One region of the Thermoanaerobacter sp. RKWS2 genome, then DNA from elsewhere that is predicted to be linked to it. Evidence: riboswitches for the same ligand, from Rfam matches in the RefSeq annotation. Region 1 holds a riboswitch; each other region holds the start of a gene.

Region 1 (11,073 bases):
TGTATGATATACAATATATAGTAATCAAAACTGACAATAAAACATAAAGAAAGTGGTAAGGGAAAAGAAAAGACAAAAAGAGGAGCTAAAAAAGGGCATAAATATCCTGTAGAAGTCAAATGTTAAAAAATGGCATGAACTAAATTCAGTAAAAGTTAAGCCGATTGCATCAGACCAATAAGGGACTTAAACTCATCAAATTTACCCAGTTTAATAGCTACAATAGCGACAGTAAGCAAAGTAATATGGCCAAAAGTATTAAGGTTGCTGACAGAATTAATATTTCTAACATAAGCCTTTTCAAAATCCAGAGCTTTAAATCGAGAATTATATCTTTCTGATTCTACTCTTAGTCTATAGACAGCCTTAAAATATAGGGAGTCTCTATTAATAGAAGACCTATAATCAGAAGATATAATAGCATACTTAGTACAGCCTCTATGCTTTTTGCCATTAAAATATTTAGGATGCTTTATAGGGCAGGCAGAGTCATCTTTAGAATTACAGAACTTGCAAACAAATTTTTGCTTAATAAAACCATCAAAATACTGCTTGCCGTCTTTGAGCATTTTAATACCTGCTTCACAAACGATATAACCATCATCAGTCAGTGGGGGATTTTTAGAATTACGCTTGTTAAGAGGAATAAAACAATGACCATGGAGAGTATCTCTAACAAAATTATAAACTCTCTTAACATCATACCCCTTATCGGCAATAAAATTAACATACTTAAGGTTAAACCACTTATTAGTCTTTTCAAGTAAAGACAAAGCAACTTCAAAATCGGGGACATCAGCGGGAGTAGTAGTTTCAGCGATAGGCAATCCAGAGATAGCATCAACAATAATATGATTTTTATAGCCCCAATAAAACTTATAACGTTTATTAGAAGAATCATTAGAAGCAGAATAAACGCCTAATTTACAATCCTTATCAGACTTAGGCTGATTATCTTTAGAGAATTTATTTTTAGAAAAAGACTTAGGGTTATTTAACTTAGTGTTAGCTTTAATAGGGGTAGAGTCCATGGAAATAAACTCACCAGAGATAATGCCCATATTTTTGAGGATATTGACTTGATTTTGAAAGATAGAGGTCAAATAATCATGAGAGAACTCATTAATAAAACGGCGGAAAGTCCAATAAGAAGGAAGAGGTTTAAGGATGTTAAAGCCACAAAGATGAGCAATGATAAGATTATTGCGGAGATAATCTAAAAGGTCAGAAATTGTACCGAATCTTTCAGCTTTCATAACAATAAAAGCTCTAAACATTGCATGATGAGAATAACCCTTACGGCCAGGACTAGAGGAAGGGAATTCAGGTATTGAAGACAAGTCTAGATTTTTAAACATAGAAGAATAGAAATCAATTTTAGACAGAGAAGTAAAGAGTTCAGGTATATTTAAAAGTAATTGAAGCTGGTACATGTAGGATTTCCCCCTCCTTAAAAAATATTTTTATGCGGTATATATAATAATTCGACAAATGGGAGGGGAAATCCTACATAAAAGATAAAAAATTCAAGAGTGATAGGAAAAAAGTATGTCTGTAGAATGGCTTAAATGAAGGCTTCTGAATTTTGCACAAGTCTATTTCGATAAATAGAAAGGAGTTGAAAAGTATGGGTCTTATATTAATCTTGGCAATTGGCTTTTATTTGTACAAAACAGGTGACCTGCAAAGAATGATTAATAATTTACATGAAACCAAAAATTACCAAACAAACGAAGCAAAAAGAATACTCGATATACGCTTGGCTAAAGGTGAAATTACAGAAGAAGAGTATAACAAATTAAAAAGTATTTTGTAAAATTTAAATATTTAGAGAGGAGGAGAAAATAATGTTTGGAGGATATATGATGGGTGGTTTAGGTCGTTGGTTTGGAGGATATTATCCTTGTGGTTATGGAACTTGGTTCGGCGGTGGACTTACCAATATATTGTTCTTAATTTTAATAGGTGTAGTAATTTACTTGCTAGTAAAACAGATTAGAAATGTTAACTTTTTTAAAAAACACGATACAGATCCTAATAATGAAGCATTAGAAATTGCCAAGTTAAGATACGTTCGAGGTGAAATTACTTCAGACGAATATACAGAAATAGTAAAAATGTTAAAAAAATAAGCTAAATAATTTGACATTATTGTTGTTTACATTGCTCCTATTGACATTTTATGATAAATTTTTTACAATATATTGAGTAAAGGGGAGTAGTTCGCATAGCTTATATGTGGTAAAGTCAACATATCGGGAAACCCTGGCTTTACTTTAAAGAACGAGACCTTTACATAATATGTTTTACATATTATGTGAAGGTCCTAATTTATTTATAGAGCAAATATAATAGTTGGGGAGGCAATAAAATGGAGGCACTTGTCACATCATTTGTCCTTATCTTTACTTCTGAGATGGGAGATAAGTCACAGCTCATGTCAATGGCCTTTGTTACTCTTTTTAAAGTAAGGACTGTTCTTATAAGTATATTTATCGCAGCCTTAATAAACAATGGTATTGCTGTGATATTTGGTTCGTATATCACCGAATACATTCCCATTTTTTATATAAAATTTTCAGCTGCTTTATTATTTTTGTTTTTTGGAATTTCAACTTTAATAGAGGAAGAAACAAAACAGGAAAAAATAAAAAATTCAAAATACGGTCCTGTTGCAACTATTATAAGTACATATGTACTATCAGAATTTGGAGACAAAACGCAATTGGCTGCTATAGCTTTGACTGCATCATACAACAGTCCTCTGTACATATTAATAGGCACTACTCTTGGAATATTTTTAGCAGATGTATTAGGGATAATTGTAGGCATTTATTTTAATAAAAGAATCCCTTCAAAATATTTAAAATATCTATCTTCTTTCATATTCATCGCCTTTGGTCTTTCTACTTTGTATAAATTGTTTTTCTAAGTCAAAAACGGGTACTTAAATTGTACCCGTTTTTGACCCTCTCATCGGAAGTTTTACCTGCCGTAACAGAAAACCATATTGCCTATTCTTGCCGCTATAGGAAGTGACCACAACCACGCATTAGTAGAACTTTGGTCAAAATAATACAAGGCTCCGTTTGTTGGGTCAACACCACTTAACGCATCTCTTGCTGCACTTATAGCGTCAGCTGAGGCAGGTCTATTTATCCACCCATTTAACACAGGAGTAAATTGGTAATTTCCGTATGCATCGACTTGATATATCACGTCTTTTATAGTATTAGGGAAAATACCACTTTTAACTCTGTTTATTACTACGGCCGCAACTGCTACTTTAGCCTGGTATGGTTCTCCATCTGCTTCCGCGGTAACAAGTCGCGCAAGGAGGTCAAATTCCTCTTTTGTGTAGGGTATTACACCCCTTTCAATAGAACCTCTGCTGACATCCTGATATGTCCTATTAGAAGAAGTATCACGGGGTATAATAAAGACTTGTCCAGGATATATTATGTCGCTTTTGTATCCGTTTGCAGATTTGAGCATATCAACAGTAATACCGTATTTTAAAGCAATTAAGTACAAGCTGTCACCTTTTTGGACAACATATGTGTTATCACTGCCCGGCACTTGTAAAACTTGCCCTGGATATATTATTGTATTTTGAAGGCCGTTTAAAGACATCAGCTTAGTATAGGTAGTCCCGTATTTTTGACTTATACCCCATAAGGTATCGCCGGGTTTAACTGTGTAAGTTGCGGCAAATACTGATTGGGAAATAAACAATCCGGCTATAACTGATGCGATGAGAGGTTTGACCTTGATGCGAATATTAAACATGTTGTTCCCCCTTTTGCCTCCGAGGTTAGTTGACGGGTTCGGGTTAGGGACACCCTACCACAAAAGTGGATTCACCCCAATTTAGTTCCCCCGTACCCCTTATCGGGGATTCGGCATATTTTTAACTAAATTATAGCCGGATATTTAACTTGTGTCCATATTAAACTGGTGGAAAGATAGGTACTTACTGGCACTCACTGTAACCACAGAAAGGACAGAAAACACAACCTCCCTCATGAACCAATTTAGCACCGCAATCCGGACATGTAAACACATTTACATTATTTTGATCAGCTTTATTTTCTTTTAGCTGTTTTTTATCCTCTGCCACTTGGTTTTTCATTTTAATCACCTCTATATATTGTTGTATTATTATAATACCACACAATATATAGAATTTCAAGAGCAAAGTTCGATAAAAAAATAACATCACCTTAAAGGCAATGTTATGGTAAATTCACTACCTTTCCCTACTTCACTTTTTACAGTGACACTTCCTTTGTGTTCCTCAATAATCCACTTAGCAATAGCTAATCCCAATCCTGCCCCACCTGTCTCCTTGGCTCTCGCTTTGTCTACTCTGTAAAACCTATCAAAAATATGTGGAATATCTTCTTGTGGTATACCTATGCCATCATCTTTAATTTTTATATAGGCTTTTGAATTATCTTTCCCCACATCAATTTCTATATTGCCATCTGAAGAAGTGTATTTTGCTGCATTGTCTAAAAATATCCTTATAAGCTCTTTAATGAGTTTTTTGTCAGCCGTTATATTTATGTCATTTTGCCCTTTTACAACTATATTTTTGCTTTCATTTAACATTTTTATTTCCTCTGCAACTTCTTTTATTACATCCTTTAAATTAAATTGTTCCTTATTTAACTTTATTGACTTATTATCTCCTTTTGCCAACAAAAGGAGTCTTTCAATGAGATGCTCCATGTCTAACGTTTCTCTTTTAATCGCCTCTATAGCCTCTTGCAATACGGCTTTGTCCTCTTTTCCCCATCTATCCAACATGTCAATATACCCTTTTATTACAGAAATTGGGGTTCTAAGTTCGTGAGAAGCATCAGAGACAAACATGTTCTGCCTTTTAAAAGAATCTTCCAACCTATCCAGCATGTCATTAAAGGTTTTTGCCAATCTTGTAAGTTCATCGTCTTCTCCATATATTTTAAGTCTTTTATTTAACCCATGGGCATCTATCTCTCTTACTTCTTTTGTCATATAATCCACAGGTCTTAAAGCCCTCTTTGTAACGAAATATCCTGCAATAAAGGACACAAAAATTCCTGCCGCATCCGCAAAAAACATCAAAATAAAAAGTAGCTTCAAAAACAAATATTCATTTTCCATGTCTTTTATCACTTGAATATAGAACACTTTATCATCGCTTTTAAAAATGGTATTGAGGTAAGTCAAATCCTTATCATATTTGTCAATTTTAACAGGAATATCTATGTTTACATCATGAGGAATATTAATTCTTTCTAATCTTTTAGAAGAATAGATGACATTCCCTTTTTCATCAAATATTTTTGTATAAATATTTTCATTTGGTATGCTTGAAAAAATCAAATCTTTTTCAGATAAATTGACGTCCCCTTTTATTTCCCCCAGTTTACTTTTTATAGCCTCTGCCTGGCTTGTTACTTGGTCCATTGCTTGGTATATTAAATAATATTTTAAGCCGTAAAGCACAGAAGCATTAAGCGCAACCAATATTACTGAAAAAACTACAGAATAAAGAAGAGCTATCCTTAAAGTTATGCGGCGGGGCCACAGTTTAATCTTCATCCTTATCCTCCTTCAAAGTGTACCCCACTCCTCTTATGGTGTGGATTAACTTCCGGTCAAAGGGGTCGTCAATCTTGCTCCTTAAATACCTTATATATACATCCACTATGTTAGTATCTCCATAATAATCATAACCCCACACACACTCAAGGATTTTTTCCCTTGTCAAAGCAATATTCGCATTTTTAATTAAAAACTCTAAAAGGTCAAATTCTTTTTTTGTAAGTTCAATTTTTATACCCGCTCTTCTTACTTCATGAGTTGTCAAATCCATAGTGATGTCGCTATATCTTAACACATCTTTTTTAAGATGCGGCTTTTTCTTTCTCAAAGCAGCCCTCACTCTTGCAAAAAGCTCTTCTATAGAAAAGGGTTTTGTCACATAGTCATCAGCTCCAATGTCAAGTCCTTCCACTTTGTCTTTTACTTCGTACTTGGCAGTAAGCATTATAACAGGTATGTCAGAATGTTCTCTTATTTTTTTTAAAACTTCAAATCCATCAATTCCCGGAAGCATTATGTCCAAAAGCACAAGGTCATAATCTCCTTCTAATGCCTCCTTTAAGCCAGAAGGTCCATCGTAAGTCACAGTGACAGTATATCCTTCATGTTCAAACTCCAATTGTAAAAAACGGGCTATGTGCTTTTCATCCTCTATGATAAGTATCTTTTCTTTCATCATTCATCACCAATGATATTATAGCATATCAAAGGTTTTATAAAAATCTGGATATGAAATATTTACACATTCAGCATTTTTTATCTTAGTTTCTCCTTCTGCTATAAGTCCAGCAACCCATAAAGACATGGCAATCCTGTGGTCGTTGTAACTTTCCACTGTATTTCCTCTTAAAAAACCCGTCCCTTCTATAATCATCCCATCTTCTGTTTCAAAAATTTTTGCTCCCATTTTCTTTAATTCTGAAGTGATTGTATTTATTCTATTGCTTTCTTTTACTTTTAACTCCTCGGCATCTTTTATCACTGTTTTCCCTTCTGCGAAGGCTGCTGCAACTGCTATTACTGGAATTTCATCAATAAGCCTTGGAATAAGACTTCCTCCAATTTCAATTCCTTTTAGCCTTGAAGTCTTAACTGTTATATCCGCTACTTTTTCATTGTTTATAGTTCTTTCATTTGTTAAGACAATGTCTCCTCCCATCTCTTTTATCACATCGATAATACCAGTCCTTGTAAGATTTACATTTACATTTTTTATAGTAACCTCCGAATTTGGAACGAGAGTTGCAGCAACAATAAAATATGCTGCTGACGATATATCCCCTGGTACAATAACTCTCTGCCCTTGTAATTTGTAGCCAGGGTAACAAGTTATTTTTGTGCCATTTACATCCACTTTAGCACCAAAAGAACTAAACATGAGTTCCGTGTGATTTCTTGAAGGGTAAGGCTCTTCAATAGTCGTTTTATCATCAGCGTAAAGGCTTGCCAACATTATGCTGGACTTAACCTGTGCACTGGCAATTGGCATTTTGTAATATATGCCTTTAAGTTTGTTTCCAAAAACCGTAAGAGGTGCAAAATTTCCTTCTCTTGCTTCTATTTTCGCTCCCATCATACTAAGAGGAGTTATCACTCTTCCCATAGGGCGTCTCTTTATAGAATCATCACCTGTAAGCGTTGTCTCAAACTTTTGACCAGCGAGAATACCCATCAAAAGCCGAATGGTAGTACCCGAATTTCCTACATCAAGGATTTTTTCGCTTTTATTTAAATAAAGCCCTTTTCCATGAACTTTAACATTTGTCCCTTTTAATTCAATGTCAACTCCTAAATTCTTCATACAATTAATAGTAGATATACAATCTTCTCCTAAAAGAAAATTTTCAATTTCTGTAATCCCTTCTGCAATTGACCCAATCATTACAGCTCTATGGGATATTGACTTGTCTCCAGGGACTGAGATAATACCTTTTAAAAATCTTTTCTTTTTAACTTCAATATCCATAACAACACCTCAAGTTATAGTGTTTCGATATTTTCTTGCATCTTCAAGAAACTTTTGTATGGTGTCAATATCGTCATTTTCTAAATAACAAATAAAGTCACTTAGGACTTCCCTGTAATTTTTTAGTAACTCCAAAATAACTTCTTTGTTTGTACAAATTATGTCTTTCCATATTTCAGTCTGAGACAAGGCAATTCGCGTAGTATCTTTAAACCCACCAGCTGCGTATTTAAATGCTTCACTGCATTTATCATGAGCAAAATTCGTAAGGGTAGCAGAAAGAATATGAGGTACATGACTTATTATTCCGACAATGGCATCGTGTTTATTATAATCCATTATTACCGGTTTTGCACCTATTTTTATTATTACTTCATTTATAAATAAATCTAAAACATCTTCCTTTACATTATCAAAAGGTGTCAACAAATAATTAGAGTTGACAAATAAATCTGCATCAGCGTTATCATAACCTGCCTTCTCTGTGCCAGCCATAGGATGGCCCCCGATGAAAAAATTTCATCGGGTAAAAATTTTTGCACTTCTTCCATTATAATTTTTTTTGTACTTCCAACGTCAGTTACAATACAACCTTTTTTTAAATAAGGAAGTATATTTTTAGCCTTTTCAGCAACTTTTCCAACAGGCGTGCATATAAAAACTACATCAGCATCTACTTGAAAATCAAGGTCTGTCATGCCGTAAGAAATTACTCCTTCTTCTAATGATTTTTGTAAACTGTCTCTATTTATATCAACACCAATAATGTCTATATCTGTGTATTTTTTTAATGCTTTTGCCATTGATCCCCCTATAAGACCCAATCCTACAATAACCGCATTTTTTATCATACAAAATCACGCCCTACTGCTTTAGCGATAACCTTTATGTCCTCACACAAAGTCTCAAAATTTTCAGGAGTAAGGGATTGAGCCCCATCGGATAATGCATTTTTAGGGTCTGGATGTACCTCAATAATGAGGCCATCGGCTCCTGCTGCTATAGCGGCTTTAGCCATAGGAGCTACAAGGTGCCATTTCCCAGTCCCGTGACTGGGATCAACAACTATAGGCAAATGGCTCAACTTTTTTATGGCTGGGACTGCACTTAAATCCAAAGTATTTCGCGTATAAGTTTCAAACGTCCTTATCCCTCTTTCACAAAGGATGACGTCTTTATTACCCTCGCTTAGGATATACTCCGCAGCACTTAACCACTCTTCTAATGTTGCCGCAAGTCCTCTCTTTAATAAAACAGGCTTGTTGATTCTACCAACTGCTTTAAGTAATGGAAAATTTTGCATATTTCTTGTACCTATTTGTATAACATCAGCGTATTCCGCCACTAGTTCAACTGAATGGACATCCATAACTTCTGTAACAATCTTAAGTCCAGTAAGTTCTTTAGCTTCTTTTAGCATCTTTAAGCCTTCTTCTTCAAGGCCTTGGAAGGAGTAAGGTGATGTTCGCGGTTTAAATGCTCCTCCTCTTAAAAATTGAGCTCCCGCTTTTTTAACAGCCATAGCACTTTCAAAGAGTTGTTCTCTGCTTTCTACCGCACAAGGGCCCGCCATTATAACTATGTTGCTTCCACCAATTTCGATGTCTTCTACTTTTACCACAGTTGGCTCTGGTTTAAATATCTTACTAGCAAGTTTGTAAGGCTCCACAATAGGAATGACTTTTTCTACTCCCTCCATCATTTCTACAGCCTTACCTTCTAATTTTTTCTTATCACCTATAACACCTATGACTATTTTTTCTTCACCTTTTGAAATGTGGTAACCTAAACCAAGAGATGTTAAAAGATTTGTAATATCAGAGATTTGCTTATCAGTGGCATCAATATTCATAACAATTACCATTTTCAATTCCTCCATTCTACCGTTCTACTTAAATTTAGGATATGAACCTAATACTTTTAAAAAATCCGTTCTACCTTTTAACTCCTCTAAGGCACTCTTTACTATTTCATCTTCTCTATGCCCCTCAATGTCCACCCAAAAAACATATTCCCCAAGTTTTTTCCTTGAAGGTCGAGATTCTATTTTTGTCATATTGATTTTTTTGTTGGCCAAAACCCCTAAAGCGTTATATAAACTGCCTGGAACATTTGGGACAGAAAAGACTATTGATGTCTTGTCTTTCCCTGTGACAACCCCGTCCCTTTGAGAAAGGACCAAAAACCTTGTATAATTTTCTTTTACATCTTGTATGTCCCTATCAATTATTCTCATACCGTAAATAACAGCTGCTCTTTCAGGACCTATCGCCACTACTCCAGGTTTAGATTTGACACCTAAGACTGCTTGGGCAGTACTGTCTGTAGCTTTTATTTCCGCATTGGGAAATTTTTTAGATATATATTCCCTGCACTGAGCAATTGCCTGCTGATGAGAAAGTATACAATGTACATCTTTAAATTCAACTGGAGCATCCGAAATCAAGCAATGGGAAATAGGTATTATCATTTCTCCTTTTATCATTATCCCATTTGCGTCGTTTATCAGCATATCTACGGCAATATTTACAGAACCTTCGATAGAGTTTTCAATAGGAATTACTGCCTCTTCGCATAAGCTATTGCTTATACAATTTATGACTTCCGGAATGGTGTTAAACTCTACAACTTCACAGTTTTCAACACCTTGTGTGTATTTTATAACAGCTTCTTCAGAAAATGTTCCTTTAGGACCCAAATAGCCAATTTTCATCCAACACCCCCTTGCAAATTATAATATTAGTGATATTTTAATACTTTGCATAAGTAGAGTCAAGTAAATTTTTCATAAAGTCTAAAAAAGATAAAGAAAAAAGCGGTTACCCGCTTATTTTAAAACTTTTAAGATTTCTTCCTCTTTAACAGTCGTAACTTCAGCTTTTCCTAAACCACGAAGAAGAACAAAATTTATTTTGGCTTCTCTACTCTTTTTATCAAGTTTTATAGCCTCTACGATGTCTTCTTTGTGCAAATCCTCATAATCTGTAGGTAATCCTGTCCTTTGTATTAAAGAAAAAATTCTTTCAAAATATTTTTCATCAATATACCCTAAATTTAATGCAAGTTTACAAGCGTATACCATACCTATAGCAACAGCTTCACCGTGAATATACCTCTCATAACCTGTTAAAGCTTCAATGGCATGTCCTATTGTATGGCCAAAATTTAATATTGAACGCAGGTTTTCTTCTTTTTCATCAAGAGATACGATTTTCCCTTTTATTTCGCAAGATTTTTTGATTATATGCCTTAATTTATCTTCTTCTAAATCTAAAATTTCATAAATGTTGCTTTCAATATACTCAAATAAACTAAAATCCCATATAATACCATATTTGATTATTTCAGCTAATCCACCAAGTATTTCTCTTTTATCTAACGTGTTTAAAACGGCGGTGTCTATATATACCATTTTAGGTTGATGAAAAGCTCCTATTATGTTTTTGCCTTTTTTAGATTGACTGCTACTTTGCCCCCTACACTGCTATCAACCTGCGCCAACAAAGTCGTAG
Region 2 (11,073 bases), 130 kb from region 1:
TTAAAAGTGGCGATACAATAAATGTGAGAGATTTTGAATTTGAATACTATGAATAAAAGTGGAATTTGATTCCACTTTTATTATTACTTTAATGAGGGCTCATGGTAAGCTTGTGCAATTTACCTCTTTTGATGTATAATGTATAATATAAAAGAAATATAAATTGGGGGATAGTAACTTGGAAAGGGAGCTTAGACTTGGGATAATGGGAGGCACTTTTGACCCTATTCATTATGGTCATTTAGTTACTGCTGAAGCGGTAAGGTCTGAATTTAAATTGGACAAAGTGATTTTTGTTCCAGCAGGTAACCCGCCTCATAAAGTAAAGCGAAAGGTGACAGATAAAAAACATCGTTATTTAATGACTATACTTGCTACAATAACTAATCCTTTTTTTGAGGTATCGACGATTGAAATTGACAGAGAAGGGTATACTTATACTATTGATACTATCAAAGAGTTTAAAAAAATTTATGGGGAAAGTACGCAACTTTATTTTATAACAGGAGCAGATGCTGTTTTAGAAATTTTGACTTGGAAAAGCGCGGATGAGCTTCTGAAAATGTGTAATTTTGTTGCTGCAACTAGGCCAGGAGTTGAAGGTAGTAAAATAGATGAAGAATTAAAAAAAATTAGAAAACTTTATGGAAATGTCATTTACAAAGTGACTGTTCCCTCTTTGGCTATCTCCTCAACTGATATAAGGGAAAGAGTAGCAGGGGGACGACCTATAAAGTATTTGTTGCCGGAGTCTGTTGAAAGATATATTCAAAAATACGGTTTATACAAAGAGGATGACGAAAATGGGGTATGACATAGAATTTTTTAAAAAGAGATTAAAAGAGTTATTAGATGAAAAAAGATTTAAACACTCTATTGGAGTAATGGAAACCGCAATGCATCTTGCAATAAAATATGGAGCTGATGTCGAAAAGGCACAAGTAGCAGGATTATTGCATGATTGCGCTAAAAGCTATTCTGATGATGACCTTTTAAAACTTGCTAAAAAATATAGAATTGAGCTAGATGAGATTTTAATTCATGCGCCTTTTCTTTTACACGGTCCTATAGGTGCACATTTGGTAGAAGAAATTTTTGGAATAAAAGATCAAGAAATAAAAAGGGCAATTGCTCTTCATACTACTGGTGATGTCAATATGAGCCTTTTGGATGAAGTAGTATTTCTTGCGGATTATATAGAGCCTAATAGAGATTTTAAAGGAGTAGAGGAATTAAGGCGATTAGCTGAGGAAAATTTAGACCTTGCTTTGTTAAAGTCTTTTGATAGAACAATTTGTTATGTTTTAGAGAGGGGACTACTTCTTTATGAGAAAACAGTAAAAGCTCGAAATCATATTCTTTTGAAACTTGGGAGTGGAGGTAAATGAAAAAATTTATAAAGATTGTATCAATGTTATTGTTGCTGAGTTTATTATCTGTAGGAGTAGGAGGATATATCTATTTAAAGTCTTTGAACCCCTTAGATGTTTCTTTGATGAATAAAAATAGTGAAAACAAAAATTCAGAGGCAATTCAGAAAATAAATATATTGGTTTTGGGAGTTGATGAAACATCGCCAACAGATCCAAGGCGTTCTGATACTATGATATTATTATCTTATAATCCTAAAACTAACAAAGCTTATATTTTATCTATTCCCAGAGATACAATGATTAAACTTGACAAATATGGGACACAAAAGATAAATGCTGCCTATCCCATAGGTGGACCTCAACTGGCGATGGATATGGTGTCACAGCTTATTGGAGAGCCTGTTGATTATTATGTAAAGATTGGATATGAAGGTTTTAAACAATTAGTAGACGATTTAGGCGGAGTAGAGATGAACGTACCGATGGACATGAATTATGATGACAATGCAGGGAATCTTCATATTCATTTAAAAAAAGGTGTTCAACTTTTGGATGGAGAGAAGGCTTTACAGTTGGTGAGATTTAGACATGGGTATGCAGAACAGGATTTAGAAAGGGTCAAAGTCCAAAGGGAATTTTTATTAGCGATGTTTCAAAAAGCTAAAGACCCTAGTACTTTGTTAAAAATTCATCGTATATTAAAAACCATAAATCAATACGTAGAAACAAACATACCACCTACTACTATGTTAAAGTATGCAGATTATCTTTTAAAACTTGACAAAGACAATATAAAAACAGCTACTGTGCCTGGTACTCCTCAGTACATTGATGGGGTTGCTTATTATATCACAGATCCACAAAAAGTATTACAATTTATGGATAATTTAAATGATGAAAGAGATGATACTGCTATCGCAGCTAATAAAAAAGACATAAAAATAGAAGTTTTAAATGGCGGTGGTATACCAGGAGCTGCTACAAAGACTGCTGATTTGTTAAAACAACAAGGGTATGATGTAGTGAAGATAGGAAATGTAATAGGTACCACTTACAACACTACTCAGATAATCAATAGGACTGATGATAAAAAAATAGTAGAGGATCTGAAGAAAATTTTAAAAAATGCTATTGTAGTGGAAGATACGAATGGAGACAGTAATGTTGATATAACTATAATTTTAGGGAAAAACATATAAAATGGAGGGTGATTTAGTGATAGACGGAAAAGATAAGGTGTCTAAAATTTATAAAGTTTTAGAAGACAAAAAAGCTTATGATATAAAGATCTTGTATATAGGAGATTTAACGATTGTCGCAGATTATTTTGTTATTGCCACTGGCAGTTCGGATACTCACGTCAAAGCATTGACAGACGAAATTGAAAAAAAACTTATGGAAGACGGCGTTTTTGTTGATCATATTGAGGGTTACAATTGGGGCAAGTGGATTTTGATGGATTATGGAGATGTAATAGTTCACATATTTCAACAACCCGAAAGGGAATTTTATAATTTAGAAAGATTGTGGGCAGATGCAAAGGAAATAGTGCTTGACAACCGCATTTAAGGTATGTATAATAACGTTAATAAATTTTTAATGCTGTTATCTCTTGTGTCATTTTTTACTCTCTACCGCATATATTTAATATTGTATGATTAGGGGGATTCAAAGCCAATGGGAACACATCCTATCTTAAAAAGCATGATCCCAGTACTAGAAGGTATAGCTAATACATTTGGCAAAAATTGCGAAGTGGCATTACATGACTTTTCTTCCCCACAAAATCCTATCATTGCGATCATAAATCCCCATGTTACGGGAAGAGAAGTGGGGGCTCCATTGCCTGAGGCTATATTAAAAGTATTGAAATCAGATAATATTGAGAATTTAATAAATTATAAAAACAAGAGCAATGATGGAAAAATTTTGAAGTCGTCCGCGATTTTTATAAAAGATGAAAATGGCAAGCCCATTGGGTGCCTTACAATCAATATCGATATTTCAGAATTTATTATGGTGAAAAATACCTTATCAGAATTCTGTGAAGTAGCTGATACTACAGAAGAAAATAGAGAAAGTTATACGGGCAGTGTAAGTGATGTTTTGGAAAGTATTGTGAATACTACATTAGAGAATTATGGTAAACCTGTAAATTTTATGACAAAAGAAGAAAAGGTTCAGATAGTGAAAATGTTAGATGCAAAAGGGACTTTCTTAATAAGGGGCGCTGTGGATTACGTAGCAAGAATACTCTGTGTTTCCAGATATACTATATATAATTATTTGGATGAAATAAGGGTAGGAGAGGATTTTGGTAAATATTAGTCTGTTTTCCTTTACAAATATTTGATTTTATGATATAATAAAAATAAATTGAAAATTAAATAAAATGCTAAACGCTGAATTCGTAAAGAAGCGGGGGAACCACTTTCTGGGGTGAATCCATCTTTTAAAAGATGGTAGGGTTATCTTTCGACCCGAACCCGTCAGCTAACCTCGTAAGCGTTGAAAGAGGAGGATGATAGCATTGGTGTCTTTTTGGGTTTTTACAGACACCGAAGGTTAAAGCTATAGATTTCCCTCTATAGCTTTTTCATTTCTTTAAAAGGGGGTAGTAAAAATGAAACAACTCTCTTTTGCAGTAATTGGAGCTGGGAATGGGGGTCAAGCGATAGCGGGGCATCTCGCTTTAAAAGGCTATAAAGTTAATTTGTACAATAGAACCTATCAAAAATTACTTCCTATTATAGAAAAAGGTGGAATTGAATTAGAAGGAGAAGTAGAAGGGTTTGGCAAGTTAAATGTGATAACTGATGACATGGAGAAAGCTATTAAAGATGTTGATATAGTTTTAGTTGTAGTTCCTGCTTCTGCCCATTATAAAATTGCCGAAGACATGCTGCCATATCTTAGGGATGGTCAAATAATTGTATTAAACCCTGGGAGAACTGGTGGTGCTTTAGAGTTTCATAATGTTACAAGAAAAAGAGAAGATTTAGATGTAGTTATTGCAGAAACAGATACTTTTATATACGCCTGCAGGTCTTCCATGGGAAGAGCTAAAATATACAAAATAAAAGAAGTAGTGTCTGTTGCTGCAATACCTAAAGAAAAAACAGAAATAGTGGTGGAAACACTTAATACTGCATTTTCTCAGTTTATTCCGGCGCAAAATGTTCTTGAAACGAGTCTTAACAATTTTGGAGCTGTTTTTCATCCCACCCCTACTCTTTTGAATGCAGCGAGAATAGAAACTACTAAAGGGAATTTTGAATATTATCGGGAAGGCATTTCTCCTTCTGTTGCAAAGATATTGGAAAAAATAGATAATGAGAGAATGATGGTGGCAAAAGCTCTGGGCGTAAATACTATTTCCGCTAAAAGATGGCTAAAAGAAAGTTATAATGCGGAAGGAGAAAATCTATATGAGGCAATTCAAAATACAAAAGCTTATGTTGGTTTATTAGCTCCTCAAACATTAGATTGTCGTTATATATTTGAAGATGTTCCTATGAGTTTAGTGCCTATGTCTTCTATAGGGAAAGAAATAGGCATTAAGACCCCCACTATTGATGCTGTTATACATCTTGCTTCAGTTATGCACGGAAAAGATTATTGGAAAGTTGGAAGAACGGCTGAAAAGCTTGGCATACAAGGTATGACAGTTGAAGAAATTATAGAATTGGTTGAAGGGAAAAGAAAGGAGGTAACGATAGCATGAAAAAGTTAATTGTAGCGGCAGCGATAGGTAATTGCGTCCATGTAGCAGGTGTGTATAACTTTTTGAGATTTGCAGAACACCAAGGTTATGAGACTGTATTTTTAGGTCCTGCAGTTCCTATTAAAAAATTGATTGAAGCTGTTAAAGAACATAAGCCGGAGATTGTAGGAGTAAGCTTTAGACTAACTCCTTCAGCTCTTGAAAAACTTTTAGAAGAACTCAAGAGGGAAATAGAAGTAAATAATTTGCAACATATAAAATGGGTATTTGGAGGGACAGAGCCTACTGCAGAAGTAGCTCGTAAATCAGGAATATTTGCAGCAGTTTTTGATGGTAAAAATGGCGATGAAGCTACAATTAATTTCTTAAGAGGAGGAAGTTCAAACCATAGACAAAGAGTTTTTGCTGATACATTAATTGGAAGAATAGAAGATAAATATCCTTATCCTATAATAAGGCATCACTTTGGGCTTCCTTCATTGGAGGACACTATAGAAGGAGTTAAGAAGATAGCAGAAGCAGAAGTTTTAGATGTAATTTCTATAGCACCAGACCAAAATGCTCAAGAGCACTTCTTTGATAAGAAATATGACAAATCTTTGGACGGAGCAGGCGGTGTTCCTATAAGAAAGAAAGAAGACTTAATAAGAATATATGAGGCTTCAAAAAGAGGTAACTATCCTCTTCTCAGATGTTACAGTGGTACAAATGATGTTTTCAAGATGGCAGAGATGCTTCTAGAGACTATCCATAACGCTTGGGCAGCGATTCCCCTTTGCTGGTATAATGTATTGGACGGCAGAGGACCAAGGGATGTAAATACTTCCATAAGAGAAAATCAGCAGCTTATGAAATGGCACGCTGAAAAAGGAGTACCTGTAGAAGTAAACGAAGCACATCATTGGAGTTTGAGAGATGCTCACGACGTAATTGGAGTAACAATGGCTTATCTTGCAGCATATAATGCCAAAAAGATGGGAGTAAGAGACTATGTAGCTCAGTTTATGTTTAATGTACCTGCTTCTATTTCACCAAAAATGGATTTGGCAAAGATGTTAGCTAAGATAGAATTGATAGAAGAATTACAAGATGAAAATTTCAGAGTTATAAGGCAGGCAAGGGCTGGGCTTGCAAGTTTCCCTTCCGACCTTTTAGAAGCTAAAGGACAATTGGCTTCCAGTGCCTATCTCTCCATGGCTATAAAGCCTCATATCTATCATGTGGTAGGCTACTGTGAAGCTCATCATGCTGCAACTCCGGAAGATATAATTGAAAGCGTTAAAATAGTAAAAGCCGTGATAAAAAACTCTATGTTTGGAATGCCTGATTTGACTCAGGATAAAGAAGTAATTCAAAGAAAAGAACAGTTAAAGAAAGAGACAAGGATTTTATTGGAAGCGATAAAGAGTTTAGCGCCTCACAGTCCTGATCCACTTTCTGATCCAGACGTATTAGCATTGGCGATAAAGATTGGTCTATTAGATGCACCACATCTCAAGGGTAACAAGTATGCAAAAGGAGAATTGCAGACCAAAGTAATAGATGGTGCATGTTATGCTTATGACTATGAGAAGCATAGAATAATACCTGAACAAGAAAGGGTAGAAAAGATTTTACGTGAATATGAAAGATTAGTTATAACAGTATAAAATTTAGGAACGTAAGATCTATTCTTACGTTCCTTATTCAATTTTCTTTAAATATATATGAAGGGGAGGAATGATAATCAAATGTGTGGATTGGCAGGAATTATAGGAACTGGTGATAAGAGCAAAGTACAAAGGATGCTTGATAAAATACGACATCGTGGCCCGGATGAGTCAGGTATTTTTGCAGACGAAAATATTACATTAGGCCATAATAGGTTGACGATAATTGACCTTTATCATGGACGCCAACCTATAAAAAACGAAGATGGCAGGTATTGGCTTATTTATAATGGAGAAATTTACAATTACCAATTATTGCGTAAAGAGTTAAAAAACCATATTTTTTCCACAGATACTGATAGCGAAGTAATAATTCATTTGTATGAAGAACTAGGTAAAAATTGTGTTAACTATATTGATGGAATGTTTGCTTTAGTTATTTATGACTCTAAAAAAAGACCATATTTATTGCTCGCGATCCGTTAGGAATAAAGCCATTGTATTATGGTAAAACAAAAGAAGGTTATTTTGCCTTTGCTTCGGAGATTAAAGCACTTCAGGAAGTAACTGATGATATAAATGAATTTCCTAATGGATATATTTATACAACTGAAAACGGATTTGAGAGATATTATTCAATTCCACAGGATCCGATGTATTTTGCAGATGTTGATAATATTATTAATGGATTAAGGCTTAGATTAGAGGATTCGGTAAGAAAAAGGTTGATTGCTGATGTGCCTGTTGGAGTATTTTTAAGTGGCGGATTGGATAGCAGCCTTATAGCAGCAATAGCAGTAAAATACAAAAATCCCCTTCACTCATTTGCAGTAGGTGTCGAAGGAAGTAATGACTTAAAGAATGCAAGAGTTGTTGCTGATTATGTAGGTACGATTCACCATGAATTTATTTATACAGAGGAGGACATAAAAAAAGTTTTACCCAAAGTTATATATCATCTTGAATCCTGTGATCCAGCCTTAGTCAGAAGTGCTGTTGCAACATATTTTGTATCAAAACTTGCAAGCAATTACGTAAAAGTTATTCTTTCGGGAGAAGGTGCTGATGAGTTGTTTAGCGGATACCATTACCTCAAAAATTATACAAATCCTTGGAAATTACAATCCGAATTAAAATATATAACTCGAAATTTGCATAATACAAATCTTCAAAGAGTTGACAGAATGACAATGGCACATTCCATTGAGGGACGTGTACCGTTTTTAGATATAGAAGTGTTACGGTACGCATTTAAAATAACACCGTCATTTAAAATTAACGGCCGAGAAAAAACCGAAAAGTGGATACTTAGAAAGCTTGCAGAAAATTATTTACCAGAATCAATTGTATGGAGAAGAAAAGAAAAATTTGCAATAGGAACTGGTACATCTGAAATATTAAATAAAATAGCCGAATCAGAAATTAGTGATGCAGAGTATATAAAAAATAGATTCCTACCTAACGGTTTTGAAATAAAGTCTAAAGAAGAGTTGTATTATTTTAAAATTTTAAAAAGATTTTTTAATGTTGATTCTTTTATAAAGGACATGGGAAGAAGTAGAAGTCTCAATGACAACCAAATATATGCATAAAAAGAGGGCATTCTGCCCTTTTTTTAAATCAATATTTTGAGAAAATATATTTCTTTCTATTTCTAATTTTCCGTCTTCTCCAAAGGATAAAAGCTATTCCTAAAATTGTTGTTCCAGTAATGAATCTTACAGGGTTAGTATACATTGTATTTTTTACCCCAGAAGATTGTACATCCATATAATAATTTCCCCAAAAGTTTTTATAAACAGATTCGGTTGCAATAAGAGGATTTGTGCCTATTTCCTTTTCATTTAAAGTGTATTTAATGTATCCTAATGTATCTCCTTTATTTATTGGCGCTTTTATGTTTTTATTTAGTATTATTTGAGTTTCTATAGAATTTTCTTGCCCTTTAGGGACTTCATAGTAAAAGTCTTCTTTTGCAATAAGAGGAAGTTTAAAGTGAGATTTTCCCAAGTCGATATAAGTTACTACCTCACCTTTTTCTGTTTTTTTCACTAAAGTAAAGTTTTGAAATCCGTAGTCTAAAAGCTTTATAGTATCTGTCCAGATATTTGTTCCTTGGTCTCCCATTATGACGGATATAAGTCTGTGGCCGTCTCTTGTTGCAGAAGCTACTAAAACTTGACCTGCTGCAACCGTGTATCCTGTTTTTACTCCATCGGCGCCTTCATAGTGAAAACTTGAAGGTTTAATTAAGCGGTTGCTTAACCATAGGTCTCTTACTTTATCAAACTTATTAGTAGGGGGAATTTGATAATGTATTGTAGTTACTATTTTTCTAAATTCAGGATTTTGCATTGCATACCTTGCTATTAATGCCATATCATAAGGGGTCGAATAATGATTTTCATCAGGAAGACCATTTGGATTTACAAAATGGCTATCATAAGCTCCAATTTCTTTAGCTTTTTCATTCATCATTTTAGCAAAGTTTTCTATGCTTCCACCAATGTGTTCAGCAATTGCTATTGCTGCATCATTGGCAGATTCTAACAAAAGCGCATAAAGTAATTGCTCTAACGTAAGTTGTTCACCAGGAGAAAGAAATATGGAATTTCCATCTATTTTTGTAACATTATCGCTTGCAGTTACAATATCGTTTAAGTTTCCCTTTTCTATAGCAATAATTGCAGTAAGAATTTTAGTTGTGCTTGCGGGGTACATTCTTTTGTGCATAATTTTGTCATACAATACTTGACCTGTTGTAAAATCCATTAAAACTGCAGTTGGGCCTACGATTTCGGGCGGTGGCGGTACGTTAGCGTATATAGGAGTTATTTGAGCTACTAAAATAAAGAGTGTAAGTAAACAAGCTATTATCTTTTTCATTGCCATGCCTCCAATTTATGCTCATACCTAAAGTATACCAAAAAAATGTGAAAAATAAAAAGGAATTTTTTAATTCATGTAGAAATAAATAAAGGAAGCTGTAAAAAGAGGTGTTAGTATGCCTTATTTTTCAAAAAAACAGCAATATGCTATAGTTGCTATATTATGCTTTATATTGGCATTTTCAGGATATGTAATTTACAAAAATTATAAATTAAAAAATGAATTTGTCGTCAATGCAAGCAATGAGAGTGTGCCAGTGGAAAGAATTGTAGAGAGTGAAGAGAACAAAGAAAAGCCTTTGGAAATAAAAGTATATGTAACAGGATTAGTAAAAAATCCAGGAGTCTACACTATGAAAGAAGGAGAAAGGATTATAGATGCTATAAATAAAGCAGGAGGACCTTTGCAAGAAGCAGACCTCACAAATATAAATCTCGCGCAAAAAGTTAAGGATGAACAAATGATAAGAGTTCCAAAAAAGGGTGAAACAAATAATATTTCTCCTACTAGTACAAGACAAAAAAGCGAAAAAATAAATATAAATACTGCGACTAAAGAAGAATTGCAAACTTTGCCAGGAATAGGACCTGTGACGGCTGAAAGGATAATTGAATTTAGAGAAAGTAAAGGCTCTTTTAAAAAAATTGAAGACATAATGAATGTTCCTAGAATAGGTCCTAAAATGTTTGAACAGATAAAAGACAAGATTATTGTGGACTAGCTGATGTTAAATAGTTCCATGTAGAACAAAAAATGCTATATTAAATGAGGGGTTTTATGAAAAAGTTGATAGCTATTATAATTGGGAGTATATTTTTATTTAATTTTATACTAGTACCAGCGCAAAGTGATACTTCTTCGGATTTTGATAAGGCGAAGGAGGAGGAACAAAAACTTGTATTAGAGCTATTAAATCTTGAGGTAGAAAGGCTTAAAACTCAAAAGTCTTTGGAAGATTTAGCAATAGAGATTGAAAATTTAACTGTAGCTATTCAGGAAAAATCTAAAGAAATACAAATGGTAGATAAAGACATAGAAAAGGAAAAAGAGATAGTAAAGGCTTGGTTTAGGTTTTTGTATATGGATGGAACAAATGCTATATTATCACTTCTACTTATGTCACAAAATTCCAGTGAATTATTGCATAGGCTTATTTACATAGACATTGTAACCAATTATTTTTACAATAAACTAGAAAATTTAAATAAGCTTGTAAAATATAAAAGAGAAGAGGAAAATAGATTAACATCTCAAAGATTGCAGCTTATAGAAAAACAAAAAGAACAAATAGAATTGCTAAAAAAAATAGATGAGTTAAGGTTAGCTAAAAGCCAAATGTTAGAAGAAATAAAAAAGAAAATTGCAGATTATCAAAAGATATTTGCAATGGCTGATAATTTGGGCAAAATGTTTCCTTCTTTAGATTATTTATTAAGCC
Region 3 (11,073 bases), 170 kb from region 1:
CCTCATAACATTTCACTCCTTTCCCTCACTTAAAACTGGAGGAATTTTACCTGCAAGTTCATTTAATTCTTGAGACAAATTTTTTATTTTGTCTTTTAATATAAAAATGCAATCATATTCCGTAGCATAACCTTTCACTATATCTTCTGCCAATGCCCTACAAGTAGGTGAACCACAAGAACCACAGTCAAGTCCTGGTAAGGCTTTGTATTGTGTGTCTATTTGTTTCATCATTTCGAGCGCCTTAGAAATGTCTTTGTCCAACTTCATAACTTCACTTTTTTCTATTTTCTTTTTCCATTTCACCTCTTCAAAATCAATATCTTTCTCATCAAACATAGGCTCTTCTCTTTTGGGAAGTTTTTCCGTCAGTTTTCTTATTCTGTTTTTGGCCACAAAATTATTTTCAACAGTCAAAGGTCCACCAATACACCCACCGATACATGCAAGCCCTTCAAAAAAGTCTAAATCGTTCAATTTTCCTAATTCAATCTCTTCTAGAACATCTACAACATTGTGTATCCCGTCTACATAAATACTATTTTCTGTAAAGGTACCAAATGCTTCTCCACCAGAGTTTGCCCATCCAACACCTATCATAGAAGCTTTGCTTAAATCTCTGACAACAGTAGTCTTAGCTTTTTCAATGATTAGGCCATATATTTCTTTCATAGAAAAAACCCCATCAATTTTGGATTTTTCTATACCAATAGGATTTTTCCCACTTGTCACTTTTGCAGCACAAGGGGAAATGAAAAAAACTCCTATTTCCTCTTCCTTTAGTCCCGTCTTTTTAATTGCCTCCTTTTTCGCTAATATTGCCGCAGTATCCATAGGAGAACATATATCCAATAAATTATCAATCAAAGAAGGAAATTTGATTTGTACAAGTCGCACAACAGCAGGACAAGCAGAAGATATAACTGGCTTTTTTAAATTCCCTTTTGCCAATGCTTCCCGCGTAAACTTAGAAACAATTTCAGCAGCATATGCTACTTCAAAAACCTCATCAAATCCTATATCCAGTAAAGCACTCAATATTTGATTAATAGTTAAATCCCTAAATTGTCCATATAAAGAAGGAGCAGGAAGTGCAATCTTGTACTTAAAATTTTTCATCATATCCAAACTATCAGTTACCGCCAATTTAGCATGATATGGGCACACACGTATACATTCACCACAATCTATGCACCTTTCATTTATAATCCTTGCTTTCCCATCTCTTACCCTTATTGCCTCTGTAGGACATCTTTTTATGCAATTAGTACACCCTCTACATCTATCCTTATCTAATGTCACAGAGTGAAAATATGACATTTTATCACCTACTTAAATAAAATTTCCATCACCACAGTTGTTCCCTCTTTACTGCTTTTTATCTCCATGAAATCCGAATTTTCCTTCATATTAGGAAGCCCCATGCCGGCTCCAAATCCCATTTCCCTTATCTCTTCAGGAGCAGTAGAATATCCTTCTTTCATGGCAAGTTCAATGTCTTCTATTCCAGGACCTGTGTCTTCTGCAGTTATGCGTATTTTATCGCCAAAAATTTCTATTTTCATGTGACCTCCATAAGAATGAATTATTATATTCATCTCTGCTTCATAACAAGCTATGCAACTTCTCCTTACAACATCTGGATTTAAGGAAAGCTGTTTTAACACTGCTCTCAAATTGCTGGAAACCTCTCCTGCAGAATCAAAATCTCTCGCTTTAACATCAAAATCTAAACTATAAAGTACCATTTCATTCACCACTTCTACAAGTAAGGCCATTAGAATACAAAAGGCCACAGGCAATATAAAGAGGATGTCTTGTTTTCATTATCACAAGTCCTGCTTTTTTAGCAAGTTCCAATATGTCCTCTCCCGGAGTCTTACCTCTTACAAACACTATACATTTAATATCTCCCACTACTTCTGCAGTTCTTATAACCTGCACATTAGTAAGCCCTGTCAAAAGCACAGCCTTTTCGTCCTTTGAGGCCAAAACATCACTCATCAAGTCTGCTCCACAGGCAGTAAACACTTCTTCTTCTAATTTTTCTTCCCCTACCATAACTTCTGCATTTAAAATTTCTTTTACCTCTTTTAATTTCATACCTTAACACCTCATTATTGGTTTTGCGTAACAATTGTCTTTAAAAAGGTATTATATTCTTCGCAAGATTGCCATAAACTTTCTTGCAATAAACTAAAGGTATTCCCATCTTCTAAAGCAGCTGATATTTCAATTTTTTTAATATCATTTGTTACTTTATCGACAATTTTTATCGTCTTTTGTATTAGTATTGTCACTTCTTCTTTTCCAAAATCCTCCTTACTATTTTTAAAACTATCTACTTTTCTCTTTAATTGCTCTAATTCTTGTTTTTCTAATTTGTCATTAAAAGCCTTATAAGAAAGAGCCGACATATAATCAAAAATTTGTTGAAAATCTTGTAATTTGTTCATAAAAACATCCATTTCTGATGTTAATTTCTTGTCATATGCAATTTTTATAGAAGGCCCTCTTTTTACATATACTTCACTGGAAATGCCTTGAGACTTTAAGGAAGAAGAAAATAAAGCAGCTTGTTCTCTATCTAAAAATATTCCACCTATTAACAAATATTTGTCAGAATCTTTACTAACAAAGGAATAAACTCCCTTCATCTTCATTAAATCATCCTGATACTTTGCAGTATCAAAATCTGAATAGCTACCTAAAACAACTTCAAATAAGTCAATTCCTTTAACAACCATCTCTTTAAAATTATCACTGTCATTTGTTTTTGAAATGTTAGGCTCTACAATATCTTTTGAAATAAAATAACCTGCTAAAAGAGAAACTAGAGGAATTATTAATACAACAATTAAAACTTCCAGCATTCTTTCGTTTTTCATCTCTTTATCAACCCTTACCATAAACCTTTACTTATATTATACTATACTCCTTTAAAAAATCCTTTAAAAATTTTAATAGGACTTTTTTACTAATTTGCACTTTTAAAAGAGGTTTTAGAAGAATTTTGTCGAATTATATATTATAGGAGGGATTGAATTGACAAATATTGTAAATCAAATAATTGAAAATAAATTTCGCGAAATTCAAAGCAGACTCCCTGCTAATATAAAAATATTTAACACTGATAAACCTTTTGCTGAAGTTTTAAACAATGCTATAGAAAATCAACAATACAATTCAGGAAATGTGAGTAATAATGCGCCATCAAAAAATACAAATTTACAACAAATTGAAGATTTAATACAACGGGCCAGTCAAAAATATAATGTAGATGCAAATCTCATCAGAGCGGTCATCAAAGCAGAGTCTAATTTTAATCCATTCGCAGTTTCTTCTGCAGGAGCGATGGGACTTATGCAGCTTATGCCTTCAACTGCAAAGGAATTAAATGTATCCAATCCTTTTGACCCTTCTCAAAATATAGATGGAGGAGTAAGATACCTAAAAAATTTGTTAGACACTTACCATGACATAAGATTAGCATTAGCTGCATATAATGCTGGTCCTCAATCAGTAGAAAAATATCAAGGTATTCCCCCTTACCAAGAAACTATAAATTATATAAACAAAATTTTAAATGACTTATATAATAAATAATAAAGGAGCCAAAAAGGCTCCCCTATTTGTTATATTTTGCATTTTTATATCTTTGTTGTGAATCCAAAATCTTTTTTCGTATTCTAATGCTTTGAGGAGTAACTTCCACTAATTCATCATTATCTATAAACTCTAATGCTTCTTCTAAGGACATCTTTTTTACAGGAGATAGCCTCAAAGCCTCATCCGCCGTTGCAGACCTTAAATTTGTCACATGTTTTTTCTTACATACATTGACATCAATATCTCCACTTCTTGAATTAACTCCCACAACCATCCCTTCATACACTTTTGTACCTGGCTCTATAAAAAGTGTCCCTCTCTCTTGAGCATTGTAAAGGCCATAAGTTGTCGCAACCCCCGTCTCAAAAGCTACAAGAGCGCCTCTCGTACGAGAAGGAATGTCTCCTTTGTAAGGTGCATAATCATAAAAGACAGAGGTCATTATGCCATTTCCTTTTGTATCTGTTAAAAATTCAGACCGATACCCTATTAAGCCTCGTGTAGGTATTTTAAACTTAAGCCTTATAGTTCCTGGCTTTAATGTGTGCATATCCATCAATTCAGCTTTTCTCGGTCCTAATTTTTCCATTACAACTCCCATATATTCTTCAGGAATATCTATTGTCAAAAGTTCAATAGGTTCCATTTTTACTCCATTTATTTCTTTAAAAATCACTGTAGGCTTAGAAACCTGTAATTCATACCCTTCCCGTCTCATAGTCTCAATTAAAATAGAAAGATGCAGCTCTCCTCTTCCAGACACCTTAAAAGAATCAGTCGAATCTGTTTCTTCAACTCGCAATGCGACGTTTGTCTCTAGCTCTTTAAAAAGCCTTTCTCTTAAATGTCTTGAAGTAACGTATTTACCCTCAGTTCCAGCAAAAGGACTGGTATTTACACTAAAAGTCATAGAAACTGTTGGCTCTTCTATGCGAACAAAGTCTACCGCCTCGGGGTTATCTCTATCTGCAATGGTCTCTCCAATCTCAATATCGCTTATGCCAGAAACCGCCACAATATCTCCCAAGCTTGCTTCTTCTACTTGCACTCTTTTTAGTCCTTCAAACTGATATAGATTATTTATGTGAACTTTTTGTATTGACCCATCTCTTTTACATATAGCCGCTTCTTCCCCTGAAATTATTTTTCCTCTAACTACTTTTCCAATGGCAATTCTCCCAATGTAATCATCATAATCTAAAGTAGTCACTATAAGTTGTAATGGTGCTTCAATATCTCCTATTGGTGCAGGAATATAGTCTAAAATCGTATCAAAAAGAGGTCTCAAGTCATGAGACTCTTCTTCTAAACTTAATTTTGCTATACCTTCTTTTGCAGAGGTGTAGACAACAGGGAAATCAATTTGGTCATCATTTGCTCCTAATTCAATAAATAGATCTAAAACTTCGTCAATAACCTCCTGAGGCCTTGCATCAGGCCTATCAATTTTATTTATGACAACTATAGGTTTTAGATCCAGTTCCAATGCTTTACTTAATACAAAACGGGTCTGTGGCATAGGTCCTTCAAAAGAATCTACCAACAAAAGTACCCCATCTACCATTTTTAATACTCGCTCTACTTCACCGCTAAAATCTGCATGTCCGGGGGTATCCACTATATTTATTTTCACATCTTTATATCTAACAGCAGTATTTTTAGCAAGAATTGTTATACCTCTTTCTCTTTCTAAATCGTTAAAATCCAAGATCCTTTCCTCAACTTTTTCATTTGCCCTAAAAATACCGCTTTGTTTAAGCATAGCATCAACCAAAGTAGTTTTTCCATGATCAACATGGGCAATAATGGCTATATTTCTTACATCTTCTCTTACAAATTTCATAAGGTATCTCCTTCCATAAAATAGGCTATATCGCGTATACAGTATTATATAATATCTCAAGGAATAAAAATAGTCAATATAAAAAAGAGCACTCTCTAGAGCACTCTTTTTATCATAGGTCATTTTATAATTCTTCTTGCTGTAACATAATGTTCTTTATAATACCCTTCGTTTAAAGGACTTATTATGACCTTCCCTCTACCTGAAGAGCTTTGTATAAACTCACCATTACCTATATATATTCCTGAATGATTTATCACACTGCTTCCTAAAGTTTTAAAAAATACCAAATCTCCTGGTTGAAGATTGTTATAACTTACATATTCTCCTGCAGTAGCTTGCTCATTTGCCGTTCTTGGTAAATTAATACCTACATTCTTGAAAACATATTGAACAAAGCCGGAACAATCAAATCCTTTTGGAGTTGAACCTCCATAGACATAAGGAGTCCCCACAAAAGACTTGGCAAAATCTATTAACTTATCTATCAAACTCCTATCTACTTCACCCCTTGAGATACTTGAAGAACTCCTCACTGCTAAGTATTCTCCGTAAATCCATCCTTCTCTTCCGTCCGAAAGCTTTATTTTATACCACCCATTTTGTTTACCCAACACATTCACTGTAGTATTCTTGTTAAGCTGTGCTACAACGCTGCCAGATAAACCCGCTTCACTTCTCACATTAACGTAACTACCTGTCACTATACCAACACTTGCTGCTTTTTCCGAATCTCCTCTTGAGACATTAGAAGAATTTCTTACGGATAAATATTCACCAAAAACCCATCCTTCTCTTCCATCAGAAAGCTTTATCTTGTACCACCCGTTTTCCTTATCTAACACAGTCACTGTGTCATTCCAATTTAAGCGGGCAATGACACTTCCTGATAAGCTTCCTTGAGTCCGCACATTTACATAATTGCCTGTAATCTTTCCAACTCCCAATCCTTCCGCAAACGCTGGGTTCAAAAAAGAGCTACCAATCAGCGTCGCACCAAACACAGAAATTCCAAAAATCATCTTTCCTATCCGCTGATCCACTGCAAATCTCCTTCCTTTATTGCCTCCGGAGTTAGCTGTCGGGTGCGGGACAGAAGGTATCCCTACTGCAGCTTAAAGCTACAGATTAACCCCAAAAAGCGGTTCCTCCGTACCTTTCGGATTCGGCAAGATTGCATATTTTGTCCTTTTGTCTTATCTTATCATATCCTACAGTCAAAGTCAATGTTTACATTACATTTTCTTAAATTTTTTAATCTTTTTTTAATATATTTTATAAAAAATTAATAATTTGTGTGACAAAAAAATAAAAGGCTTAACGCCTCTTTTCTCTTTTATTTATGGTGCGGGCGGTGGGACTTGAACCCACACGAGATCATCTCTCACATGCCCCTCAAACATGCCTGTCTGCCAATTCCAGCACGCCCGCCTGCGTTTTTATTATACTGCTCACTTAACTCGTTTGTCAAGGTGGCAAACCTATTAATCATTTCAATTAAAATATCCATCACTGAATAGTCATACACCCAAACGTACGCGTCTGCCAGTTCCGCCACCACCGCACGCTTTATTTAATTTCGTCACACTATGAATTATATAATCTTTTTAGGTCAGTGTCAATACCTATTTTTTGATATACCATTTTTCTATATTGTTAAAAACATTAAATCCAGTAGGGTCCACAACTTTTACATTGTCATATGCCATAACTGCTCCTTCAATATAGAAAAGGCCAATTATGGGTTGTTCCTCTAAAAAACTTGTTCCAAAGCCTGATAATCTGTTTTTAAAGAATTCTCTTCTGAATCATAAAAAATTCTACTATATATTTCATCAACTTTAGAATTACTATAACCCATAAAATTGTCTTTGCCTTTTGTCATAAACATTGTAGACATATCTTGATTATAACTTAAATTCCACTCCATTAACACCAAATCAAATTTACCCGAATATACAGAACTTAGTAAATTGCCCCAATCTTTTGGTACAATGTTTATTTCAATTCCTACATCTTTTAAATTATTCTTTATAATTTGAGCAACTTTAATCAAATATGGATTATTTGCATTTACCAGCAAATCAAATTTGAGCTGATAAGTTCCATTGCTCCTTATCCCTTTAACTAAATTCCAACCACTTTCCTCTAATATTTTATTTGCCTCTTTTATATCGTAATTATGAGATACTATTTTATTGCTATAAAGCCACGAATCAGGGCGAACGGGAATACATGACTTTAACCCATGACTGAAATATACATCTCTCAAAATTTTGTCAACATCTATTCCATAACACATCGCTTTCCTAACATTTGAATCTTTCAAAGCTGGCTTTTGATAATTAGGGGTCATAAATACATAGTCTTGCATAACGTATTTATAAATATTTACGTTTGAAATCTCTTTGTATTTATCCCAATCTATGTCACTTAAAAAAGTAAAATCTGCTTCTTTGCTTTGAAAAGATGTTATCATAGCATTTTCATCAGGCACAATTTTAAACACTATACTATCTATATAAGGTTTGTCGCCTCTATAATAAGGATTTCTTTCAAAAATAATTTCTCTGCCAACGCTGTAAGAAGATATCTTATATGGCCCTGTACCAATAGGTACAATATCTTTATTTAAAATATCTTCCTTACCTTTATATTGGTGCTCAGCTAGAATAGGAAAAGTAAACAAAGCTATTGGATTTGCAACAGGTTTATTTAAAACAACTTCAAATTCATAATCACCATTTGTCTTATAAGAGGAGAGATAGTTAATGAGAATATCCCTATAAGGACTTTTTACATCCTTATTTTTAAAAGAATCAAAAGTAAATTTTACATCATTAGCTGTAAAACTTACTCCATCCTGCCATTTAACATTCTTTTTTAAATAAAATTTTATATTAAGTCCATTTATCTGCCAGTTTTCTGCTAATTGAGGAATAGGTTTTAAAGTTTTATCCAAGGTAACTAATCCTTCCAATGACAAATTTAACATTTGCCTTACTCTCTCATTGTCATTCAAAAAAGGATTTAATGTATCAAAAGAAGTAATATTTACTCTTAAAGTGCCACCCTCTACTGGCTTTTCTTCTTCAATCTTAGTTTTGTCCTCAGATGCTTGAGGTAAATTTACCATATTTTGCGGAGTAGTTTTGCATCCTGTAAAAATAAACATCAAAATGAAAGATAATATAATAAATTTTCTCATTAACTATCATCTCCGAAAACTATTTTATCTTTTTCAATTTTTTATTTTCGATAATTCCAGGAATTCTCCCTCTTTTAGCAATAGGTACTCCTTCCACTTCTTTTATATCCATTGTCATATCAATAGGTTGAGCATCAGATATGTAACTTCCTACTCCAAAAGCATCTGCTCCACTTTCAGAAAGTTCTGCTACCCGTTCTGGGTTTAAACCTCCAGAAACTATAATTTTTACATTTGTAAATCCTTTTTGATTTAATCTTTGCCTTAGTTCATACACTAAACTAGGTGTAACTCCACCTCTTTCTGATGGAGTATCAAGTCTTACTCCGTATAATCTATCCCCTAAAAATTCAGCAACCCTCAAAGCCTCTTCTACTTCGTCTTTAAAAGTATCAACTAAAATGGTTATCTTTTCATCAAGGGGAGTTATATCTCTGTAAGCTTTCACCACTTCTAATGTATCTCCTGCAAGCAAAAAAGCAGCATGAGGTACTGTCCCTTTAGGGTCTTTCCCCATTAATTTTGCACCTAAAATACAGCTGGCATCATCTGCCCCTCCTACTAAAGCCGCCCTTTCCATCACAGGTGCCACAGCTGGATGTACATGCCTTGCACCAAAACATAATATTGGTTTGTCTTTGGCAACTTCTTTAAGCTCCCTTGCTGCTGTTGCCCAACCGGAAGAACTTGCAAGAATTCCTAATATTGCCGTCTCATAAATTCCAAACTCACTATAAGGCCCTTTTATCCTCATTACTGTATCTTTAGCTTCAAAAGTGTCCCCTTCTTCCAAAGACCATACTTCCACATTTTTGTCTTTAAGTAAACTCATTACTTCTGGTAACCCTGCAAAAACTCCTTTTTTCTTGGAAATATCTCCGCTGTGACTATTTTATCTTGTACACCAAGATATGACAAAATATCCTGGGTTCTTAAAAAATACACATCTGTAGTCCATGCATTTTTTATTTCTTCATGAGTAGCTGAGAAAAACTCCCTATCCTTTTCAATTTTTACTTCATTTAAGTCTTTTAAATGCTTTAATAGTTTCATTTGTGTCCTCCCTTTTTATTTTCTTTTTTAACGATACTATTATACCAATTTTTCAGCTTTTTTTGTATATACTAATCTTTATATCAATTTTTAGTTTCATATATGAACTTATACATCTGATAAACTGCTAACACCTTTTTTATATATCTATTTGTCTCAGGATAAGGAACAGCATGTAGCTGTTTCCCATCTTTGGAAAATCTCTTGTCTTTAAGCCATGCATCTACATTTCCACTACCTCCGTTATAAGCTGCTACAGCTAACTGTATATTTCCATTAAAAGTTTTAAGAAGATAAGTCAAATACCATGTCCCCATCTGAATATTGTATTTAGGCTCAAAAAGCATATCATCGCTGTAGTTTTTTATCCCTACTTTGTTGGCAATCCATCTTCCAGTATCTGGTAAAATTTGCATTAATCCTATAGCATTTTTGCTAGAAATTGCATCACTTTTAAAATTACTTTCTACTTTTATTACAGCAAAAATAAGATAGGGGTCTACGCCATACTCTTTTGCGTAATAAACTACATAATTGTGGTATTTAAGAGGATAAATTTTTTTAAAAAATAATGAGTATTTAACTCGTAAGTAAACAAAAGACCTACTAATATCAAAAATATTACCGCAACTTTTTTCCTCAAAGTAACTCCTCCGATATTATGATTTATGTTGCAAATCTTCCCCAAAATAGTGTAACTTGTTTTTCCATGGCTTTAAAATCTTTGCTATTGTTTATTATAAAATCTGCGTACTTCATCTTTTCATCCAAAGGCATTTGACTTTTTATTCGGTTTATTGCATCTTTATAAGAAAGTTTATCCCTTTCCATAACCCTCTTTATTTGAGTTTTTGAATCTACTACTACTAGCCAAACCTCATCTACCATTTTATAAAGTTTCATTTCAATTAAAAGAGCTGCATCTAATACAATAGCCTTTTGCTGATTTTTTTCTTTCTTCTTCTATTTTTTCTTTTATCCGCTCTATTATTATAGGATGAGTAATTTCATTTAATTTTTTAAGCTTCCTTCTGTCAGCAAACACAATATTACCCATTTTTTTTCTGTCAATTTCTCCGTCTTCCTTTAAAATTTCTTTTCCAAAATATTCTACAATTTTATTATATGCTTCTGTTCCTTTTACCATTATTTCTCTCGATACAATATCTGCATCAATAATCACAGCACCCATCTTCTTTAAAAGCTTAGAAACAGTGCTTTTTCCTGATGCAATACCGCCAGTAAGTCCAATTACTTGCATTTTTGTACACCTCACTTGGCTAAAAACCAATTGGGCCCTATACCAATTTCAACAACAAGAGGGACTTTTAGTTTTATCACGTTTTCCATATTTTCTTTC

Evidence for each region. A riboswitch is a leader RNA that binds a small molecule or an ion and turns the genes downstream of it on or off. The one in region 1 is predicted to bind cyclic di-AMP.
Region 2: another riboswitch for cyclic di-AMP. It lies ahead of OEI98_RS05075 (NAD/NADP-dependent octopine/nopaline dehydrogenase family protein); the one in region 1 lies ahead of OEI98_RS05790 (cell wall hydrolase).
Region 3: another riboswitch for cyclic di-AMP. It lies ahead of OEI98_RS04855 (C40 family peptidase); the one in region 1 lies ahead of OEI98_RS05790 (cell wall hydrolase).

The regions. Positions count from the first base shown of each region.
Region 1 covers NZ_CP110888.1:1,136,933-1,148,005, reverse strand. The annotation lists gene OEI98_RS05810 (transposase) at 156-1,433, opposite strand; gene OEI98_RS05805 (SHOCT domain-containing protein) at 1,628-1,816, shown strand; gene OEI98_RS05800 (SHOCT domain-containing protein) at 1,848-2,132, shown strand; gene OEI98_RS05795 (TMEM165/GDT1 family protein) at 2,372-2,932, shown strand; gene OEI98_RS05790 (cell wall hydrolase) at 2,986-3,789, opposite strand; cyclic di-AMP (ydaO/yuaA leader) riboswitch at 3,789-3,915, opposite strand; gene OEI98_RS05785 (hypothetical protein) at 3,974-4,132, opposite strand; gene OEI98_RS05780 (sensor histidine kinase) at 4,219-5,592, opposite strand; gene OEI98_RS05775 (response regulator transcription factor) at 5,582-6,274, opposite strand; gene aroA (3-phosphoshikimate 1-carboxyvinyltransferase) at 6,290-7,561, opposite strand; partial or broken gene OEI98_RS05765 (prephenate dehydrogenase) at 7,571-8,412, opposite strand; gene aroF (3-deoxy-7-phosphoheptulonate synthase) at 8,409-9,425, opposite strand; gene pheA (prephenate dehydratase) at 9,450-10,274, opposite strand; partial or broken gene aroB (3-dehydroquinate synthase) at 10,389-11,073, opposite strand, start outside.
Region 2 covers NZ_CP110888.1:1,007,856-1,018,928, forward strand. The annotation lists gene obgE (GTPase ObgE) at 1-56, shown strand, start outside; gene nadD (nicotinate-nucleotide adenylyltransferase) at 179-814, shown strand; gene yqeK (bis(5'-nucleosyl)-tetraphosphatase (symmetrical) YqeK) at 804-1,388, shown strand; gene OEI98_RS05060 (LCP family protein) at 1,385-2,572, shown strand; gene rsfS (ribosome silencing factor) at 2,589-2,942, shown strand; gene OEI98_RS05070 (helix-turn-helix transcriptional regulator) at 3,051-3,701, shown strand; cyclic di-AMP (ydaO/yuaA leader) riboswitch at 3,764-3,895, shown strand; gene OEI98_RS05075 (NAD/NADP-dependent octopine/nopaline dehydrogenase family protein) at 3,997-5,097, shown strand; gene OEI98_RS05080 (cobalamin-dependent protein) at 5,094-6,746, shown strand; partial or broken gene asnB (asparagine synthase B) at 6,828-8,338, shown strand; gene OEI98_RS05095 (D-alanyl-D-alanine carboxypeptidase family protein) at 8,367-9,632, opposite strand; gene OEI98_RS05100 (helix-hairpin-helix domain-containing protein) at 9,751-10,356, shown strand; gene OEI98_RS05105 (coiled-coil domain-containing protein) at 10,413-11,073, shown strand, end outside.
Region 3 covers NZ_CP110888.1:970,963-982,035, reverse strand. The annotation lists gene OEI98_RS04890 (DRTGG domain-containing protein) at 1-6, opposite strand, end outside; gene OEI98_RS04885 ([Fe-Fe] hydrogenase large subunit C-terminal domain-containing protein) at 13-1,320, opposite strand; gene OEI98_RS04880 (ATP-binding protein) at 1,329-1,778, opposite strand; gene OEI98_RS04875 (DRTGG domain-containing protein) at 1,750-2,103, opposite strand; gene OEI98_RS04870 (hypothetical protein) at 2,118-2,909, opposite strand; gene OEI98_RS04865 (lytic transglycosylase domain-containing protein) at 3,046-3,606, shown strand; gene typA (translational GTPase TypA) at 3,629-5,452, opposite strand; gene OEI98_RS04855 (C40 family peptidase) at 5,572-6,495, opposite strand; cyclic di-AMP (ydaO/yuaA leader) riboswitch at 6,501-6,633, opposite strand; tRNA gene OEI98_RS04850 (tRNA-Leu) at 6,796-6,883, opposite strand; partial or broken gene OEI98_RS04845 (ABC transporter substrate-binding protein) at 7,078-8,660, opposite strand; partial or broken gene OEI98_RS04840 (nicotinate phosphoribosyltransferase) at 8,680-9,713, opposite strand; partial or broken gene OEI98_RS04835 (lytic transglycosylase domain-containing protein) at 9,797-10,356, opposite strand; partial or broken gene coaE (dephospho-CoA kinase) at 10,380-10,974, opposite strand; gene polA (DNA polymerase I) at 10,986-11,073, opposite strand, start outside.